3 regions of the Brucella pituitosa genome follow, and region 3 is predicted to be linked to each of the others. Evidence: riboswitches for the same ligand, from Rfam matches in the RefSeq annotation. Region 3 holds a riboswitch; each other region holds the start of a gene.

Region 1 (6,976 bases), on a different replicon from region 3:
TCCTGCTCTGACCAGGGAGACAGAGCGCCAAGATATGGCGTGCGCCCCAACTCCACCGCCTGCCTTGCGGTGATGCGCTCTGTTGTGCCCGCCTGTTGTTCAACAAGTGCCAGTTTGCGCGCAATCTCGCGCCGATTAAATTTTTGGATCGGCTTACCGCAAAGTTTTACTTCTCCCGAACGACTGCGTCGTACACCTGAAAGCAGAGACAGAAAACTTGTTTTGCCTGAGCCATTTGGCCCGATGATACCGAGGAATTCTCCCTCTTTCACATCGAGCGAAACGCTACGCAGGATATCAACGCCTCCTGCTGACCAACTGACGTTGTTTGTAGAGAGCATCATGATTGTGCCCTTCTCTGTCCAAGCAGCAGCGCAAATGCCGGGGCACCGACCAATGCCGTAATGACTCCGATAGGCAAAACCTGACCGGGAATAATAATGCGAGACACAATATCGGCCAGGATCATAAAGATTGCACCGATGAGCGCCGCCGCAGGCAACAACCTGCCGTGACGTACACCGACCAGCATGCGCGCAGCATGAGGAATAACCAGACCAATGAAGCCGATGGAACCGACAATCGACACCATCACGGCCGTCATCATGGCGCTCACACCAATCAAAACGGCATAAACGCGCCGCACCGGAATACCAAGCGATGCAGCAGATTCCGAACCGAAAGTGAAAGCATCTAACGCACGGGCATGCCAAAGACAGATAAGAAGCCCCACCACACAGGCGGGCAAGGCGAGCGCAACGTCCGGCCAGCGGACACCTGAAAGATTGCCCAACAACCAGAACATAATCCCGCGCGCCTGTTCGGCATTTGCTGCCTTCGTGACAATGAGAGATGTCAACGCGTTAAAAAGCTGCGAACCAGCAATGCCGGCCAGAATGATCGCACTGTTACCGCGCCCTGCCCGCAATGCGAGCAGGGAAACGAGAACAAAAGCCACAATCGCACCGATAAACGCTCCCACTGACAGCGAGAGCACACCTGCACCAATTCCGAGAATAGCAACGCTCACTGCCCCGGTAGAAGCCCCGGCAGAAATACCCAGAATATAGGGATCGGCCAGCGAATTGCGGAGAAGCGATTGCAGAACCACGCCCGACAAGGCCAGCGCCGCACCGCAGCAAGCTGCGACAACAGCCCGGCTCAGCCGATAGCTCCAAACGATGCCTTCATCAATCGGCGCGATAGGATAGCCGGCATTCCAGACGCGGTTGGCGATGGTCTTCGCCACCACGTCCAGAGGTATGGCAGTTTCACCAATGGCAGCACCCAGCCACAAAGCAACGAAGAGCAGGACGAGCGCAAGTACTCCCAAAAGCACCCGGGAACTCATCGTGGTTTTCAGTGAAATGCCTGCTATGGCTGCCTTTGACATCACTTATTCAGATCCGAACCGGCAATATCGGCAGCCAGCGTTTCAATGCCCTCGATCACTCGCAACGACGTGCTCATCGACTGTGCATCGATATCGAAAACATATCCACCTTCAACAGCAGGCATTAATTTCGTCACAGGATCGGTCTTGAGAAACTGATGTTTGACCGCAATGTCATCGGCAGGATAACGACGACGATCAAGCTTCGCTGCAACGATCATCGATGGGCCCGCCTTGGCGATTGTTTCCCAACCCACCGCTGGCCATTCTTCTTCACTCTCAATCACATTCCTGATGCCGAGCGCAGAAAGGATGTAGGCAGGAGCGCCGAACTTACCAGCAACATAAGGATCAGCATCAACCTGTGTGCTGGAGAACCAGGCAACAGCCGAAAGCTTTCCATCTGCGGAACCGATCTTTTTGCGGGCTGCATCTTCACGTGCCTTGAGCTCTGCGATCAGCTTTTCACCGCGATCCTGTACATTGAATATCTGAGCCAGTTCGCCGATTTCCTGATAGACGATATTCATCGTGAATGGCGCTGTGCGAACACCATCGCCGCCACCAGAATTATCTTTGCCGACGCAATCGGAAGGCGATGTGTAGGCAGGAATACCCAATTCTTCGAATTGTTCCGGTTTGGCCACAATGCCCATCGGCCCGACATGCCACTGGAAATCCGCCGTAACAATGTCTGGCTTTTGCGTAAGTACGCTTTCAAAACTCGGATCGTTATCAGCCAGGCGCTTTACCTTGGCATTCACCTCCTCAAAGCCTTTGAGGACCGGGCCGAACCAAACAGCCGTACCCACAACCTTGTCGCCGAGGCCAAGGCTGTAGAGGATCTCCGTGCTGCTCTGACCAACGGCGACTGCCCGCTCCGGCGCGTGTTTGAAGGTTACATCGCGACCGCAGTTTTTCAGCGTCAGCGGATATTGGGTTTCTGCTGCCTGCGCCGCGAAACCGGTTGCGAAAAGAGCGACTGCGCCCAGAAGTGCGCTAAATGGCACTTGGCCTGAAATTTTCATCTAAATCCCCGAAATGATATGAGAAAAAGCCGCATCAAACGGCGGAAGCGATCCGGCGCTTAAAGAGAACGGACATATCCGGGGATATGAATGACAATGGGAGACGACGTCTTGCGACGTTTAAAGCTGTCATAACCAACTCCTGCTCCGGGCATCCCCGCCCGTGACAATGGACTACGTTAGACGGCAGGTCTCCTGGCTCGCAGATATTCGCTGTTCATCTGCCTTCCCGAGCTGTTTGTAACAAGCCCAGTGACATGACGCTTTTGAGGCATCACAAGGATGAACGGCAATCCGCTTACAGTTGCGGGGGCAGCCACGGTTTCGGCCCCTTTTGGGTCGTCCTCACCGTGTTCCCTATTAATCCCCTTCACTCTCGGTCGGGGGAACCGTCGTAACTTTATTACATCGCACCTTTGGACACGTCAAGCGAAGCCGGACGCTTATTCGGCTATATAAAAGCGCCACATAAGACTTTTTGCTAATACGATCTTGCAAGTAAAACGAGCGGCATTGCTTGCTGGTATATTGCAATTCTCTGCTGTAGTCTCCAGATCAGGAGTCTCTGACTGGGAAGCAGAGGGTTTTGAGGAGGGCTGTCAAAAGACAGCAGAAAATTGCACGCAAAGTGCATTCAGGGAGGATTTATGCGTAAATGGATTCTGGCCATTTCGTCTGTGGCAGCGCTTGCAATGACAGGCGCGGCTTCGGCTGAAGATTATAAAGTACTGGCACCAGCAGCACCGGGTGGTGGCTGGGATCAGACAGCACGCACCATGCAGAGCGTGCTTCAGGATGAAAAGATTTCCGGCAGCGTTCAGGTTATCAACGTTCCGGGCGCAGGTGGCACCATTGGCCTCGCGCAGTTCGTCAATCAGAATAAAGGCGATCCGAGCCAGCTCATCGTTGGCGGCTATGTTATGGTCGGCGCGATCCTGACCAACAATTCGCCGGTAAATCTTGACGCGATCACGCCAATTGCTCGCCTCACCGGCGAATATGAAGCTATCGTCGTTCCAGCATCATCCGACATTCAAAATCTTGGTGATCTCGTCACCAAACTGAAAGCCGACCCAGGTTCTGTCTCGTGGGGCGGCGGTTCTGCTGGCGGCACGGACCACATTACGGCCGGCCTTTTCGCCAAAGCCGTTGGCGTTGACCCGACCAAAGTCAATTACATCGCCTTTTCCGGTGGCGGTGAGGCACTTGCAGCAATTCTTGGCAATCAGGTGACTGTGGGTATTTCCGGCTACGGTGAATTTGATCCGCAGATCAAGGCTGGCACGCTGCGCATCATCGGCATCTCCAGTGACGAACGCATTGAAGGCATCGATGCTCCGACGTTCAAGGAAAGCGGCGTTGATGTTTCAATCCAGAACTGGCGTATGATTGGCGCTGCGCCCGATATTACTGCGGAACAAGTAGCCGTCATCAATGCCGATGTTGAGAAGATGGTGAAATCGGAATCCTGGCAGAAGGCACTTAAGGATAAAGGCTGGGCCGACACCTATCTGGCAGGCGATGCGTTCAAGGAACAGCTCGCCAAAGACGTGGCGTCCACTGAAACCATCCTCAAGGAAATCGGCCTCGTCAAATGACAGGATCTGAACAGCAGGCAGAGCGCCGTTCCACTGGAACGGCGCCGGATTATGCAGCTCTTGTGATCGCCTTCATTCTGGGAGCGGTCGCTATCGCGATTGCCTGGTCAACCGCCTATGGCAACAACGTTCTTTCCTATTCGCCAGTTGGGCCAAAAACTGTGCCCTATATCATTGCCGCCGGGTTGTTCATCCTGTCTATATGGACGGTGATCAGTGCTATTAAAGGCGACTTTCCAGAGCGCGAACATCAGGAAATCGCGCCTATGGCCTGGATCGTCGGTGGCTTGGTTATTCAGATGCTGACGATGAAAACTTTGGGATTTTCCATCGCAACGGGGCTACTCTTTGCGGCAACGGCGCGCGGATTTGGTTATCGCAAGTTCTGGATCAGCGTGCCTGTCGGCATCGTCTTTGCATTCGTCATCTGGTTCATTTTTGCGCGCGGCCTGCAGCTTTCGCTGCCATCAGGCTGGCTTGAGCATCTGGTTTAGAGCGAGACAACAATGGATACTGTCACTCTTCTCGCCAACGGACTTCTGGTGGCGCTTGAACCGGCAAACCTTATTTATGCGCTGATTGGCGTCACACTTGGTACGGCTGTTGGCGTACTGCCGGGCATCGGCCCGGCGCTGACTGTGGCATTGCTTCTACCTGTCACTTATAAACTTGATCCTGCCGGATCGCTCATCATGTTTGCCGGTATTTACTACGGTGGTATGTATGGCGGTTCAACCACGTCGATCCTGCTCAACACGCCCGGAGAAAGTGCTTCCATCGTCACGGCGTTGGAGGGCAACAAAATGGCGCGAGCGGGGCGCGGCGGGCCAGCACTTGCAACCGCCGCCATCGGTTCCTTTATTGCAGGACTTATCGCCACTCTGGCACTGGCATTCGTGGCCCCGTGGGTGGTGAAATTTGCCCTCTCCTTCGGTCCATCCGAGTATTTCGCGTTGATGCTGCTCGCGTTCATGACAGTTTCGGCAGCATTTGGCGATTCCACATTGCGCGGCCTCACCTCGCTTTTCATAGGCTTGACGCTTGGCCTGATTGGCATCGATCAGCTGACCGGACAGGCACGTCTGGTCATGGGCACACCGAACCTTCTTGACGGCATCAATGTTACCACGCTTGCAGTGGCACTGTTTGCCATTGGTGAGACTTTGGCCGTGGTTTCCAAGAAATTGAGCCCCGACGATGAAGTCATCGCCGTCAAAGGCTCTGTCTGGATGACCAGGAACGACTGGAAGCGCTCATGGATGCCATGGCTGCGCGGAACGGCAATTGGCTTTCCGATTGGTGCTATGCCTGCAGGCGGCGCAGACGTGTCGAGTTTCCTTTCCTATTCGGCAGAACGTCAATTCTCCAAACATCCCGAGGAGTTCGGTAAAGGCGCGATTGAAGGCGTTGCGGGGCCTGAAGCGGCGAACAATGCATCAGCAGCCGGTACGCTTGTTCCACTGCTGACGCTCGGCCTGCCAACGACAGCGACGGCTGCAATCATGCTTGCTGGCTTTCAGCAATTCGGGCTACAGCCCGGACCATTGCTCTTTGTGACCAATGCGCCACTGGTTTGGGGCTTGGTCGCAAGTCTTCTGGTCGCCAACCTGATGCTGCTGGTTCTGAACCTACCACTTATCGGCCTATGGGTGAAAATGCTCACTATCCCGCGCCACTGGCTCTATGCGGGCATTCTGGTCTTCGCCACACTCGGCACCATCGGCGCTAATGCATCGACATCGATACTGTTCGGCCTTCCGGTATCGTTTGAGCTGGGCCTGCTTCTGGCTTTCGGCTTGCTCGGTTATGTGCTGCGCCGCTTTTCCTATCCAATCGCTCCGGTTGTTGTAGGACTGATCCTCGGACCGATGGCAGAAAAAAGTCTCCGCCAAGCACTGCAGATTAGTCAGGGAAATCCGATGACGCTGGTAAACTCATGGGTATCAGTGACATTGATCGCACTGGCAATCGCTGCGGTGGTCGTGCCCATGATTATGCGTCAACGTGGCAAGGGCGAATTGCTCAAGCAGATGGCAACCGACGAAGACTAAAAAGCAAAAAGCCCCGGGGAAACCGGGGCTTTACCTCAATAAGCAATTATTAGCTTAGTCATGAATTTTACGGAACTGAGCCACATCGATGCCGAGCGTCTCAAGGTCTCTTGCCATCGGCTGATGACCGACACGCAGGGCAGCAGACGCGCGGACGGCACTGCCGAATTGCGCAAAAGCACGACCGAAACGGTTGTTAAAACGGGCAAACATTTTCATCTCCATCACGGACGCTCTACTGGTCCGCCCCCTAAAGATGGTAATGTTCAACCTCCGTTTGAACATCAAACTTTGCATGCCAGCCATGCGCTATCTGCATGTGCTGATATTCCTCCCTATTGATCGGGATCAATGAGACTCCGTCGGACAACTGCCAACCTGTTTCCTATCAAAGGAAGGAGAACAACATGTCCAATACACCACACACTCTCGGTGAGGAGTTTCCAGGAAAGCTAGTGACGATTCATGCGTTGAAGGCAGCAGACCCGCGCTTTGCCCGCATCCTTGAAGAGTACGATTCGGTGAATGACCGTATCCACCGCGCGGAAACCAAGATCGCACCTGTCAGCCAGGAAGAAGAGACAAACCTGCGCAAACAACGGCTCGCGCTCAAGGACACAATCGAACAGGCTCTCGCCCCGCTTTAAGCCGCTTCTTATAAGCGAGGTGTTCAACTCGGCTCGCTGTTGTCCGAAGGAACTTTTTGCTCCAGTTTGCCAACAAGGATCAACATGGCGACGGCAATGACTGTCGCCATGATTCCGATATGCCAAAGCCCTATGCCTCTGGTCTGGTTGATGGCCGCAACCAACGATGCAACACCGCTTGTGATCACCTCAGCCGAGTACGACGGGTAAAGGCAGCTTCGAAGAAAAAGGAGTTGTTCTCTCAAGACGTGAAGGCACC
Region 2 (6,976 bases), on a different replicon from region 3:
AGCGACATCTTGCCATCCGAATATCAAAGCCAATCGATATTTCGATAGAGCTTCTGAGATATCACGAACGGCAACCCCTGCACCTTTTGTTGGCTCGGCGATTACAACCTCATGGGTTACGTTTGCTGCTGAAATGTCGGTACTCATGATCTTATCTGGGCCAATCTTCTATTTGTCACGACTGCCACTTTCTCGAATATTTTTATGAATGCGTTATAGCGTAATTGAAGAAATAGCGCTTCTAAGTCAACTGCGTGGTTATCATTGAATCAGGCTCTTTTGGGGTCTATTGCTGCATTTGTGCTTGTCCACAATGTGAAAACTCGACAAAGATCATTAAACGTGCTTTCATTTTTATATTTAGATCGTCATCCCTACGCTCATCTGAGTCAATGATCACAAGGTTCCATCGAGAGCAATGTCTGTCCTCCTCCCACGTCAACCTGTTCAGCAGGAAACTCGATTAGGTAAAGCTCTTGCTTATTCAGCAGCAGATCGCCGTGGGGCTTTAAAATACTGAGCTTTGGCGTTCTCCAGATTAAAAATCGAATATGCCAATCCGTGCTTTTCCGTGATAACGCGGATATCTCTCCCGCGAAACTTCCGCGTCAACGCGTTCCTGATGATATGTTGTGACCATATCCTGACGGTGACTATGTGGCACATTTGATTGCTTAAGGAAACGCCAGCCCTGACAGGTTTCGCTTTCAAACAGAACATGCAGGGTACCAAATTTTTCAATTCACCTGTATGCCCAGCCCACTTCCAGATCAGCGCCAATATTATCGATTTGGTGAAAGCCTGCCTCTGCGCGTTGGCCAGCGAACTGAAGATTTTCCACATGATCGTTCATCCGCACAATTTCGGGCTGGAACAATCGTTGAAGGGCTCTTTCGACATCAATGCACTTCGCTGGTTTTCTGCGATTTCAAACAGCATCAGATTGAGCTTGCGGACCATGTAGCCTGCCTGCTGATGATCAGATTGTTTGAGACTGACAACAAGGTGACGCACGCCAATATTACATCCCAAATGTGCGGGGAGACGCGGACGCCAATAGAAAATATTTCCGCGCCGCTGAAGATTCTGAACCTGATGTCTGACTGTCATGTCATATCCGCGGTCTGGAGCTGACACGAAACCGAAATTCACAAGAATCGGCATGTGTGATTGCTCTGTGCCGCAGTTAAGGGCACATCCGGCGAGTATGAGAAAACTGAAGAGTTTCACCTAAGCGGAAAGATAAGCAGAATCAATAGGCCTTTGATTTTGATTGCTATTCATGGCTGGGGCGCCTGGATTCGAACCAGGGGATGCCGGTACCAAAAACCGGTGCCTTACCGCTTGGCTACGCCCCAACAAATCAGATCTATGCGATCGATTGGGCGGGCTTATAGCCGCTCCCCGCGCCAAGTGCAATCGCCTATCGACGAAATCTGACAAGCTTTACAAGGACTGGGGATAAAGAATTTCCTCAGAGTATGATCAGTGACGCAAATCAGCCAAGCACAGGGATTTGCCTTCGCATCCAAAGCTGGTAATTCGATGATAGAGTCATTTTTTATTGGTTGTTGCAATGATCTTGTTGCTGGTCTCCTTTCTTGCAAGCGCCATTCTTTGCGGCGTCGGTCTTTATGTTTTATCCGCACTTCTGCCAGCAAGCTTTCTTGCGGCAAAATTCAACGCGCGCTCCAACCATAGCGTAGCTGCCCGGCAAATCGGCGGCCTTGCGCTCATACCGGCGATTATTGTCTCGCTTTTAATGTTCGGCACAGATCTTGGGCTGACTATTGATCTGGTTCTCAGTCTCAGCGGTGCCTGTTTATTGCTTTGGGTTATCGGTGGACTGGATGATCGTTTTGAGCTTTCCGTCACAACACGCTTTGGCTCGCAGTTTGTAGCCGCATGCCTGGTGGTTTATGGGCTCGGCCCCGATTTCCGACTATTGCCAGAGCTTTTGCCTCATTGGGCTGAGATCACGCTGATCGTCATCACGCTTGTCGCTGCAATCAATGTCACAAACTTTATGGATGGCCTGGATTGCATGACTGTCGCAGGCATCGGCGTACCCATGGCTGGAATTGCGCTGCTGGCAGCGTTTCAGCTCGCAGGCGTTGAAAGCGGCACAATTGCCGCGATCATAGCAGGCGGCCTTCTCGGGTTTGCTTTTTACAACCGTCCACCCGCAATCGTTTTTTTGGGCGATTCCGGCAGCTTTCCGCTGGGGCTGCTTGCCGGAACCGCGCTTCTGCTTCTGGCACGGGAAACGCATATAGCGGTCGCGCTTATTCTGCCGCTCTATTACGTGCTTGATGCTGGCACGACGATCATCTTACGCGGTCTGGCAGGCGAGAACATTCTGAAAGCACATTCAAAACATGCCTATCAGGTCGCCAAACGGGCCGGGTGGAGCGTGTCGAAGGTGGTGAGCCACGTCGCACTGCTCAATATCATTCTGATAACATGTGCGGCTGCAATTATGGTTTTCGACCATATGCTTTCGCAGATTATATTCGTGCTCACCGCCGCGGTCGCAGTGCTTTTGCTGCTGCTCGATTTTCGCGGACGCTTCAGGAAGTTATGACGTCAAACAGAACCTTGCGGGCAGCGTTGGCATCTTCTGTCTCCATCGCAGCCCGAAGAGTATCAAGGCTTTTAGGGACGTCCACAGCAACCTTCTGACCCTTTGGTGCACGCATAATTTTGGGGTGGCGCGTCGTCTGAGCTTGAGAAGGATCGTAGAAAAGCTCTTCATACATCTTCTCGCCTTCGCGAATACCCGTCACCTCAATGGCAATGTCTCCATCAGGATTCTCTGCGTTGCGTACAGTCAATCCAGCAAGCAGGATCATGTTCTCGGCCAAATCTCGAACTTTGACTGGATCGCCCATCTCAAGAAGCACGGTATCACCGGATTTGGCAATCGCGCCGGACTGCACGATGAGCTCGGCCGCTTCCTTGATCGACATGAAATAACGCGTCATGTCTTCGTGCGTGAGCGTGACGGGTCCACCATTGGCGATCTGTTCGCGGAAAAGCGGAACCACTGAACCGTTAGAGCCCAGAACATTGCCGAAGCGGACGGAATAGAACGATTTATGATGACCCGCCTTTTCGGCGAGTGTCCCGTAGTAATAAACGACAAGTTCGGCCCAACGCTTTGTTGCGCCCATAACATTTGTTGGCCTCACGGCCTTGTCGGATGAAATCAGCACCATCCGTTCGACATCGGTCGCAAAAGCTGCGGCAGCCACGTTCAGCGTGCCGAACACGTTGTTATAGATACCGACAAGCGGGTTCTTTTCGACAAGCGGCACATGCTTATAAGCTGCGCAATGATAAACCGTGTCAACGGTGTGGGCGCGGATAGCTTTTTCAACACATTGCCGATGAGCCACCGTGCCAAGCACCGGAATGACATCGCATTGCGCAATCTGCCGTAACTGTCGCTCGATCTGATAAAGCGCGAATTCGCTCGATTCAAAAAGCACGATGCAGCTTGGGTTCCACTGCGCAATCGTGCGGCAGAGCTGGCTGCCAATCGACCCGCCAGCGCCCGTAACCATAATGCGTCGCCCTTCAACAACTTCGCGGAGCAAATCGACATCTGGCGGCACAGGCGAACGCCCAAGCAAATCGTCAATCTCGACATTGCGCAGAGCACTGACAAGATATTTGCCAGCCGTCAGATCAGCAATAGGCGGCAGAATGCGGGTGCTAACCGGCAGACGCCCGAGCAGACGTGCAAGTTCCTGCCGCTGCTTCTGATCGATTTCCGGTTCGGATATGACAACCTGACGAACGCCAAAATTCTCGATCAAACGCGGGATCGCTGCAATGTCATAGACCCGGAGACCAATGATATCCATGCCGCCAAGCTGGCCAGTTGGATCAACGAAACCGACCACATGTGTATCACTGTGGCTGCGAAGTGCGGTTGCCAGCTGACGTCCTGGCTCACCAACACCAATGATGAGGGCTGTGCTCGAATAGGTCTTATTGGATTCAGCACTGCGCAGCAGCCATTTCGCACCAAAGCGGCTGGCAGAGATAAGCACCGTACTCAAAAGCCAGTAGAGAAGAGGAACCGAACGCGGCAAACCAGCACCGCCGTATGATTCCATAAGAAAGACCAGCGCCACCCAGAATAGGGCTGCAATAGCGGTCGCCTGAAAGATTGGCCAGATGGCTCGCTCGGCCAGATAGCGAATAATTGCCCGATAAAGACCAAAACGAATAAAGACGGGGATTGCGAGAGCCGGAGCGATGGCGATCAGGAAAATCTGCGTCTGCGTCGGGACAAAAACAAAGCCAAGCCGCATGACAAAGGCGAGATAGGCGCTGAGCAGCAACAACAGGCAGTCGCTCAGCAGCAGTATGATCTGCTTACCAATACGCGGTAACAAAGCCAGCCTCTGCCAGGGATATCTGAAACTCATACGAACATATCCTGCCCCCTCAAGGCGAAAATGCGAATAATCGCCGTTGAGGATTCGGCTAAACCCAACTCTTTTTTAATCAGTGAAATCAGATATCTAGCTCAGATATCCGACCATATAACCAGCCCAATAGTGGCACCGTTAGCACGAGTCCCCGCGCAGGGCCATATCAATTGATATTTCCCACGCTCACGAAGATTACGCGCTGATCCCTTAATTATCTGTTTTTATTCAATTTCTCTCACACAAGCCATCCGATCTTCGTTCTGAGCACTTAGTACTTTCGGCTAAGCAATAAGTGCGGGCATTTTCTAGACATAAACACATAAACATTTCTTTATATAATATTGACAAGCAGTGAAGCTTCCGGCAGACTGAGCGGCGTTATGGTTCTTTCGTCAGACTTCAGATGAAAGCTAAGAGGGAAACCGGTGCGTTGAAGACAAAACCGGTGCTGCCCCCGCAACTGTAAGCGGCGAGCCTTGATCCATCATGCCACTGGAACGAAACATTCCGGGAAGGCGGATCGAGGCGCTGACCCGCGAGCCAGGAGACCTGCCATGACAAAACAACGTCCACGGGCGGGGTGTCCCGGAGTGTTGCAGGTCTGGTTGCCAGAAGCAGCCTTTTCGCGCACGTCTGTGAACCCGCGCCCCCATCTATATCGGGGTATATATAGCCATGTCACAAACCACCGTCGCTACCGCCACCCTTGGTGTACCGCGCATCGGCCGTCATCGCGAACTGAAATTTGCACTCGAAGCTTTCTGGGCAGGTAAATCGTCTGAAGCAGAACTGCTCACTATTGCCAGCGCTTTGCGCGCGGCCAATTGGGCCGAACAGCGCGATCACGGCATCACGAAAATTCCATCAAACGACTTCTCTCTTTACGATCATGTGCTTGATACGGCTGTAATGGTCGGCGCCATCCCTGCCCGTTACGGCTGGTCAAGCGGCGACGTATCGCTCCAGACTTATTTCGCCATGGCGCGTGGCAGCGAAGGCAAAACAAGCAACAATTGCGGTTGTGGCAATCAAGAACATGGGCATGGTCATGGTGTGACTGCGCTTGAAATGACCAAGTGGTTCGACACCAATTATCACTATATGGTGCCAGAACTCACCGATGATCAGGAGTTCAGGCTTTCGTCCCGCAAGCCGGTCGAACACTTCCTCGAAGCCAAGGCACTGGGTATCCACACACGTCCAGTTATTCTTGGCCCGGTTACATTCCTGAAGCTGGCTAAATCCACCGCTGAAGGCTTCAATCCTGTAGCCTTGCTGCCAAAGCTGCTGCCTGTTTATGAAGAGTTGCTGCGTGAACTTGCAAATGCCGGTGCCGACTGGGTGCAGATTGACGAACCAGCGCTGGCTCTCGATCTCATCCCAAATGAACAAGCTGCATTTGAACTTGCTTACCAGCGTCTTGCCACTGCTTCCGACGCGAAAATCCTGCTTGCTACCTATTTCGGTGAGCTGGGCCACAATCTCGACACTGCATTGGCTTTGCCGGTCGCGGGTCTTCACGTCGATCTGGTACGCGGCGCAGATCAGCTTAACGACATTGTAGCGAAAGCACGCCCCGATCAGCATCTTTCTCTCGGTGTAATTGATGGCCGCAATATCTGGCGCGCCGATCTCAATGCCATCATCGACCGCATTCAGCCCATCGTTGAAAAGCGCGGGCTGGAACGCATCGAAATTGCCCCATCCTGCTCGCTCCTGCATGTACCGATTGATCTTGAACTGGAAACCGGGCTCGATGCAGAACTTAAAAACTGGCTCGCTTTTGCAGCACAAAAGATCGATGAGATTGCTATCCTCGGACGTGCGCTTTCGTCAGGCAAAAGCACGGTTCTTTCAGAACTGAAAGCCGCAAGTGAGGCCATTGCAGCCCGCCGCACATCGCCAAAGGTCCACAGTCCGGCTGTTGAACAGCGCGTTGCCGCTGTCACGGAAGCTCAAAAGAAGCGCAACAGCGTGTTCACCGAGCGACGCAAAATTCAAAGCGACAAGCTCGGCTTGCCCGCTTTCCCCACCACGACAATCGGATCTTTTCCGCAGACCCCTGAAGTGCGCAAAGCACGCGCAGCGGTCAACAAAGGTGAGATCACCGATGCGCAATATGAGAGCTTCATCCAGCGCGAAACTGAAGCCGCTATTCGCTGGCAGGAAGAAATCGGCCTCGATGTACTGGTGCATGGCGAGTTCGAGCGTAACGACATGGTTCAGTATTTTGGCGAGCAGCTCTCGGGCTTCTCTTTCACAAAATACGCCTGGGTGCAGAGTTATGGCTCGCGCTATGTCCGCCCTCCGATCATTTTCGGTGACGTTTCCCGTCCTGAGCCGATGACGGTTGCCTGGTGGAAATACGCGCAGTCACTGACGGATAAGCCTATGAAGGGCATGTTGACCGGGCCTGTGACGATCCTCAACTGGTCGTTTGTTCGTGATGACATTCCGCGCGCCGCAACCTGCCGACAGATCGCGCTCGCCATCCGTGACGAAGTGAGCGATCTGGAAGGTGCCGGTGCAAT
Region 3 (6,976 bases):
TCTGGCCTTCTCAGTCATGACCGACAAAAGCGGATCACGCGAAAGATACGACACCGACTGTAGTTGCGTGGCATCTGCCAGCAACATTGCCAGCTGATCTGTGCAGACATTGATCGACACCACACGCTTGGGCAATCCATCCGCGTGAGCGGAATGAAACGCAGCCAGAAACAGGCCTGCCAAAAGACTAAGCCTGATTTTCCGTGATGCGGGCTGCGTTTTCATGTTCTGCATCTCGTTAGAAATTCCGCGTCAGCCCGATATTGAAGCTGCGCCCCGGCGCATTATAGCCAGACGTCGTCTGGTAATCCTTGTCGAAAATATTCTCCACCGAAAGCTTCAACTGCGACTGAGTGTCGATGTCATAAAGTGCGATGAAATCAGCCGTCACATAAGGATCGAGCTTGGTCGTGTTCGCAGCGCTCGTGTAGCGCGAGCCGCCGTAACGCATCCTTGCCGTTAAATCGAGTTTTTCAACCGGCTTGAAGTTCACCTCTGCCATCGCTTTCACCCGTTCACGATAGGCCAGATCATTATCGGTATCCTCGTCTATCGGACGTTTCAGATCTATGGAGCCTTTGACGCCCCAACTGTCGTTAAAGCGATGTGCAAGTGTCGCCTCAAAACCCGTAACCTGCGCACGCGCAATATTATAAGGCAGATAGGAAGGTGCTGTGCTCAAGATCGCATCGCGCAGCCATGTTTGATAAAAAGCCATATCAAGGCTTGTGTTGGCGCTGGCCTGCCAGTTGAAGCCAATCTCGTAGGAGCGTGATTTTTCCGGTTGCAAGTCGGCATTGGCAAAACCGGGATAATAAAGCTCATTGAAGGTAGGAGCACGGAAGCCCGTTCCAAACGACGAACGCAGCACAAGATCAGGCAGGATTTCGTAACTCGTACCGAAATTATACGTCACGACGTCACCGAATTGCTCATTGTAGTCATAGCGCACACCGCCATCAAAACGCAGCGCATCATATTCAAGCGAATATTGGCCAAACACAGCAGCGAGATTGCGACTCGTCTCAGCATAAGCAGTCGTTGCATCCACCTCTTCGCGATAAGCCTCAACGCCGCCCGTCACGACATGCGAGACATTGCCGGTATCGAACTGCTTTTCCGTTGAAGCGAAGATGCCATAGCGCTTGGTTTCAAAGCGGTCCGAGCCACTGACGCCTTTGCGAAAATTCCTGCTATGATCAAGGCCAGAGCTGAACTCGATCGTCGACGACGAGTCTGATGTGTGATCGATCCGCGCACCAAGCTTGCCGCTGAATGCAGTTGTGTAAGCTTCGTTAGCAGAAGGGGCTTTCGCATCATATTGATTGCGCCCCCGGCTTAAAAGGCCGTCCGTATAAATCTTGCCCCAGTCAAAATCCTTCGACAGCGCGAAGTTGAACGATCCCTGCAGGAAACCATCGCGATCAGGCTCATAACCAAAAGCTTCAGGAGTTGTGAAATTATAACCCCGTGTGCCTGTCATCGCCGCACCAAACGCATAATCGATACCGTCTTTGCTGCGTCCCTGCAGCGAACCGGATGCATAACCGCCCCATGGATGCGTTACACCTGTTGTCACGCTCCCGCAGAAAGAGCGCTCGCCACAAACTCCGCCCTGCCTGGTGATGATGTTGATGACGCCACCCATGGCATCGGCACCATATTGCGAGGAATGCGCGCCTTTGGCGATTTCAATACGATCAATCGAGCTCAACGGAATATTGGAAAGCGCAGTCGCCCCGGTCGTCGCCGAAGCTGTTCGCACGCCATTCACCAGAACGACTGTCTGTTTCGATGACATTCCTCGAATATAGAGATTGGAAGATGATCCCTGCCCACCATTCGTGGTGATCGAAATGCCCGGATAATATTGCAGCAGCGACTGGAGATCCGGTGAGGCAGAACGCTCTATCTCGGCCTTATCAATCACCGTGACCGAAGACGTCGAACGCTGCAACGATGTTGCGCGGCGCAGCGACGTTACAACAATCGTGTCGAGCACGACGCCATCCTGCGCGTTTAAGTTTGTCTGTGCGATTGCATCCAACGGCACCGCCACAAGAACGGTCGATGCAAGATATGCCGATAGTCGGAGAATATGCATTTATTTCTACTTCCTGCGCGCAAGCTTTGCTTCACCGCAGGTGTCAGAAATCAGGGCGCAAGCGCCCTGTCTTTGTCCCACGGCAACATTTCACAATGTCACCGCTACGGACGGCCGCGACTGAACACCCCTCGTGTCAGCCATGGGTGACTGGATACGGCAGGTCTCCTGACTTCCGGGTCTTCATCGGTCCTCCGCCTTCCCGAACACGAATGCTCAGTGGCTATGATCGTGAGATACGATCATGGGAGGATGACTCTCCGGTTACAGTTGCGGGGGCAGTCTCGGCATCAGCAATTTAATGCTTCACCGTGTTCCCTTTTCATCCACCCTCTCGGGCAGAACCGTTTCCTGAAGTGAGCGATAGCAAGGGGAAGGAAGATTATCAACTGCAACAATGTGCCCCATCTGAATCACATTCAGAGCGAAGTGATTCAGATGGTTGAATTGCAAAGGTTTTCCTATCTCAGGAAATCGCGGAAGCGACGCAGCGCAAAGAAGAAAAGAACGCTTCCGATTACAATCATGGCCAGTAATTGCGGCCACACGACGCTGAGTCCTGCCCCCCGGAACAACACCGATTGCGCGAGCATCACGAAATGTGTGTTGGGTGCTGCCAGCATGATGTTCTGGATAATTTCAGGCATACTCTCACGCGGCGTTGTACCGCCTGAGAGAACCTGAAGCGGCAGCAAAACCAGCATTAGCAGAAGGCCAAACTGCGGCATCGAACCGGCAATCGTTGCGAGAAAAATGCCAAGGCTGGTGGTTGCAAAAAGCTGCAATGCAGCTCCCGCCAGAAACAGTGTCAGTGAACCGTTGATCGGCACCGCCAGAACGCCCTGCACCACCACGATCAGCGAAAAGGCCGTAGCGACCAGAACCACCATACCCATAGACCAGACCTTGGAAATCATGATCTCAAGCGGCGTTACCGGCATCACCAAAAGGTGCTCGATGGTGCCATGCTCGCGCTCACGGATAAGGGCTGCACCCGTCAGAATAATTGAGAGCATCGTCACCGACGAGATGACATTGGTGATCGCGCCGAACCACCCCTTGTTCAGATCCTGATTGAACCTTGCACGCAAATTGAGGCCAACCGGCGTTTGCGTGTCCCCGCGATAGCGATTGAGAAACTCGGAAACTTCGCTCGAGACAATCGACTGCACATAACCACCACCCGTAAAGGCCTGGCTCATGCGTGTTGCATCAACATTCAGCTGGATTGTTGGCGAACGCCCGGCGAGAAGATCACGCTGGAAATTCGGCGGAATATCGAGTGCGAATGTATCCAGCCCCGCATCCATGCGCTTATCCATCTCATGAGACGAGATGAGTTTGGGCGGCACAAAATATGGCGGATAAAACGCGGTCGTAATCCGACCCGAAACCGGCGACTGATCCTCATCGACAATGGCTATAGCCGCATTGTTGAGGTTTTCAGGCATAGCCTTCGCCGCCGTGTAGATTGCGAGCGTAAAGGCATAGACAATGAGCAGCAGAAGCATCGGATCGCGCGCCAGTCCGCGCAGTTCCTTGATACCAAGCTGGAGTATATTGGAAATCCGCATCTCAGCCCGCCTGTTTCTTAAGGAGAACAATGCCGAGAACGGTAAGCACCGGGATTGCAATCAGCAGCGGCAGAAACGACCCCGCCAGATCGGTAAAATCGAGCGCCTTAGAGAAAGTCCCGCGCGAGATCGTCACGAAATAGGTTGTCGGATAAATTTTCCCGATAAAGGCACCCGCTCCCTGCAAGGATGAGACAGGATCAATAATGCCAGAATATTGCACAGCAGGAATGAGCGTCAGCAATGCTGTGCCGAAAATCGCTGCAATCTGGCTATTGATAAAGGTCGATATCACTAAGCCCATACCAGTCGTGATGATGACATAGAGCAGCGCTGCTGTGGCATAGGTCAGGAAGCTTCCGGTAAATGGCACGCGGAATATGAAAACCGCGAAGCCTGTCAACATCAGGAAATTGAGGAAGGCCAGCGCGATATAGGGCAGTTGTTTGCCCAGCAGAAACTCGAATTTCGTAACTGGCGTTACGTAGAAATTGATGATCGAGCCAAGTTCCTTCTCGCGCACCACGCTCAGCACAGCGAGCATCGCCGGGATCATCAAAAGCAAAAGCGGGATGACTGCTGGAACCATAGCCACAAGGCTCTGCACGTCCGGATTATACCGATAGCGGATTTCGAGATTGAAATTGCCGACGGTGGCAGCATCTCCATAAAGCTCACGCGCCTTCTGCGTCAGCCAATTGGCATGCATCCCCTGCACATAACCACGCACGGTTTCCGCTCGCGTCGGCATGGCGCCGTCGATCCAGGCAGCCACCTCAACAGGGCGACCATGCGCGACATTGCTGCCAAAATTCGGTGGAATTTCAATCGCAAGACTTATCTCACCCTCACGCATCCGTCGGTCGAGATCGTCATAGTCGGTAATTGGTGGCTTTTCGGTAAAATAGCGCGAACCGGCAAGCTGCTGGGTATAATCCCGGCTGATCGTGGTGTCATCGCGATCAAGAACCGCAAATGTCAGGTCTTCGACGTCAAGATTAATACCATAGCCGATGACGAACATAAGAATGACAGTACCAAGAATGGCTAATGTCGCACGGATCGGATCGCGCTTGAGCTCCAGCGCTTCGCGACGTGAAAAAGCCAGCATCCGTCGTGGGTTTGGCAACCAGCTCGATGAAGGCGTTATTCTCTTCTCCGGCTTCTTTTCCGGTATCGGATCGACCTTTTCCTGATTGCTTTTCTGTGGCGTGGTCTCACCTATCGCTTCTTCGAGATAGGCAATAAACGCATCTTCAAGCGTTGCTGCATTGCGGCTTGCGGTAATGGCTTTTGGCGTGTCGCTGATCAGCACCTTACCCGCATGCATCAGGGAAATGCGATCACAAAGCTCGGCCTCATTCATGAAATGGGTCGAGACAAAGATCGTCACATTATCCTTGCGCGAAAGATCGGCAAGTATCTGCCAGAATGCATCGCGCGCAACCGGATCGACGCCCGATGTCGGCTCATCGAGAATGAGAATGTCCGGTGAATGGATCAGTGCCACAGCCAGCGACAAACGCTGACGAATGCCAAGGGGCATCGAGTCCGGCAAATCATCCATAACACCAGCTAAATCAAACCTTTGGGCCAGTTCCTTGATTCTGCGTTTGGTATCGTCCTCTGCCATGCCAAACAGCTTGGCATGAAGCTCAAGATTCTGATGAACTGTGAGCTCGGAATAGAGCGAGAAAGCCTGTGACATGTAGCCGACATGACGACGTATATCGATATCCTTTGGATCGACCTCACGTCCGAACAGCCGCGCCGTGCCTTCGCTCGCTGGCAAAAGCCCGGTCAGCACTTTCATGGTCGTGGACTTGCCGCAGCCATTCGATCCGAGAAAACCGAAAATCTCGCCGCGCGGAATACGGAAACTCACATTATCGACGGCAGTAAAATTGCCAAACCGCACCGTGACATGCTCTGCCTCGATAGCGATACCGCTATCTGCCTGCGGATTGCGTGGCGGCATGACAACATCGCTATGCCCCCGACGAAGTTCTTCCGGCAAAAGCGCAATGAAGGCCGCATCAAGATTGGGCGTTTTGGTTTTCTCAAGCAGTTCCTGTGGTGTGCCGGTCGCAAGAATCTGGCCATCATTCATTGCAACCAGCCAGTCGAAGCGCTCCGCTTCTTCCATATAAGCCGTCGCAACAATGACACTCATCCCCGGACGATCCTTGCGGATGTCGTCGATCAGCTCCCAGAACTGACGACGCGACAAGGGATCAACACCCGTTGTCGGCTCATCGAGGATTAATAAATCGGGATCGTGGATCAGCGAACAGCAAAGACTTGTCTTCTGCTTCATGCCGCCCGAAAGCTTACCCGCCGGGCGATCCGCAAAGGGCGACATCCCCGTTCGAGCCAGAAGATCGGCGATGCGGCGCTCACGTTCGTGCTTGTCATGACCAAACAGCCGTCCAAAGAACTCGATGTTCTCGAAGACAGAGAGCGTTGGATAGAGATTCTTTCCCAGCCCTTGCGGCATATAAGCAATACGCGGAAAAGCCGACTGGCGATGGCGCTTATCGGCAATATCGCCGCCCAGCACTTCGATCCTGCCCTTCTGCATAACGCGTGCGCCAGCAATCAGCGACAGAAGGCTCGACTTGCCAACACCGTCAGGACCGATCAGCCCCACCATGCAACCGGCAGGCACGTTGAGCGAAATATCGCGCAACGCTTCCGTCGATCCATAAGACAGCTTCACGCTGTCAGCGCGAACGACAAAGCTGTCGTCGCCCACGCCAGCCTTTATCGAAGCCGCACTCATTTTACGGTTTCCGCGAGGTTCTTCGGCCATTCAGCATTGGGATCGAGTTTCACATAAGCCATTCCCGGAAGTCCGGTTTTGACTTGCTGAATATATTTCTGAAGCAAATCCTGCGGGATCTTTGCTTTGACGCGGAACATGAGCTTCTGGCGCTCTTCTTCCGTTTCAACCGACTTTGGCGTGAACTGCGCCACATCGGCCACGAAGCTGATCGTGGCCGGGATCACATACTGAGGTGCCGCATCGAGCACGATGCGCGCATCTGCCCCAATAGCTACGCGACCAGCCTGCGCAGTCGGCAGGAAGAAGGTCATATAGACATCGCTGACATCGACCAGATTAAGCACGCGACCACCGGCTGACAGCACCTCGCCCGGTTGCGCAACGCGATATTGCACACGGCCCGGCTTCGGCGAACGCAAGGTGGCATCGTTGATATCCGTGTCGATGGTGGCAATGGCGGCCTTTGCCGCTTCAACGGCAGCTTCTGCATCGACAACCTGTGCCTTGGCCGCA

The links. Region 3 has a riboswitch for cobalamin ahead of ACSME1_RS02535 (TonB-dependent receptor domain-containing protein). Riboswitches for the same ligand answer to the same signal wherever they lie in the genome.
Positions count from the first base shown of each region.
Region 1: another riboswitch for cobalamin. It lies ahead of ACSME1_RS18305 (ABC transporter substrate-binding protein); the one in region 3 lies ahead of ACSME1_RS02535 (TonB-dependent receptor domain-containing protein).
Region 2: another riboswitch for cobalamin. It lies ahead of metE (5-methyltetrahydropteroyltriglutamate--homocysteine S-methyltransferase); the one in region 3 lies ahead of ACSME1_RS02535 (TonB-dependent receptor domain-containing protein).

Region 1 is NZ_OZ264093.1:1,516,016-1,522,991, forward strand. Features, by position in the region: gene ACSME1_RS18295 (ABC transporter ATP-binding protein) at 1-344, opposite strand, end outside; gene ACSME1_RS18300 (FecCD family ABC transporter permease) at 341-1,351, opposite strand; gene ACSME1_RS18305 (ABC transporter substrate-binding protein) at 1,393-2,421, opposite strand; cobalamin riboswitch at 2,590-2,830, opposite strand; gene ACSME1_RS18310 (Bug family tripartite tricarboxylate transporter substrate binding protein) at 3,069-4,019, shown strand; gene ACSME1_RS18315 (tripartite tricarboxylate transporter TctB family protein) at 4,016-4,513, shown strand; gene ACSME1_RS18320 (tripartite tricarboxylate transporter permease) at 4,526-6,070, shown strand; gene ACSME1_RS18325 (hypothetical protein) at 6,125-6,283, opposite strand; gene ACSME1_RS18330 (YdcH family protein) at 6,478-6,717, shown strand.
Region 2 is NZ_OZ264093.1:389,599-396,574, forward strand. Features, by position in the region: gene ACSME1_RS13075 (ABC transporter permease) at 1-147, opposite strand, end outside; gene ACSME1_RS13080 (hypothetical protein) at 481-843, opposite strand; gene ACSME1_RS13085 (DUF6538 domain-containing protein) at 850-1,110, opposite strand; tRNA gene ACSME1_RS13090 (tRNA-Gln) at 1,284-1,358, opposite strand; gene ACSME1_RS13095 (glycoside hydrolase) at 1,577-2,584, shown strand; gene ACSME1_RS13100 (polysaccharide biosynthesis protein) at 2,571-4,439, opposite strand; cobalamin riboswitch at 4,810-5,016, shown strand; gene metE (5-methyltetrahydropteroyltriglutamate--homocysteine S-methyltransferase) at 5,121-6,976, shown strand, end outside.
Region 3 is NZ_OZ264092.1:520,846-527,821, forward strand. Features, by position in the region: gene ACSME1_RS02530 (ABC transporter substrate-binding protein) at 1-225, opposite strand, end outside; gene ACSME1_RS02535 (TonB-dependent receptor domain-containing protein) at 239-2,104, opposite strand; cobalamin riboswitch at 2,246-2,468, opposite strand; gene ACSME1_RS02540 (ABC transporter permease) at 2,566-3,678, opposite strand; gene rbbA (ribosome-associated ATPase/putative transporter RbbA) at 3,680-6,490, opposite strand; gene ACSME1_RS02550 (HlyD family secretion protein) at 6,457-6,976, opposite strand, start outside.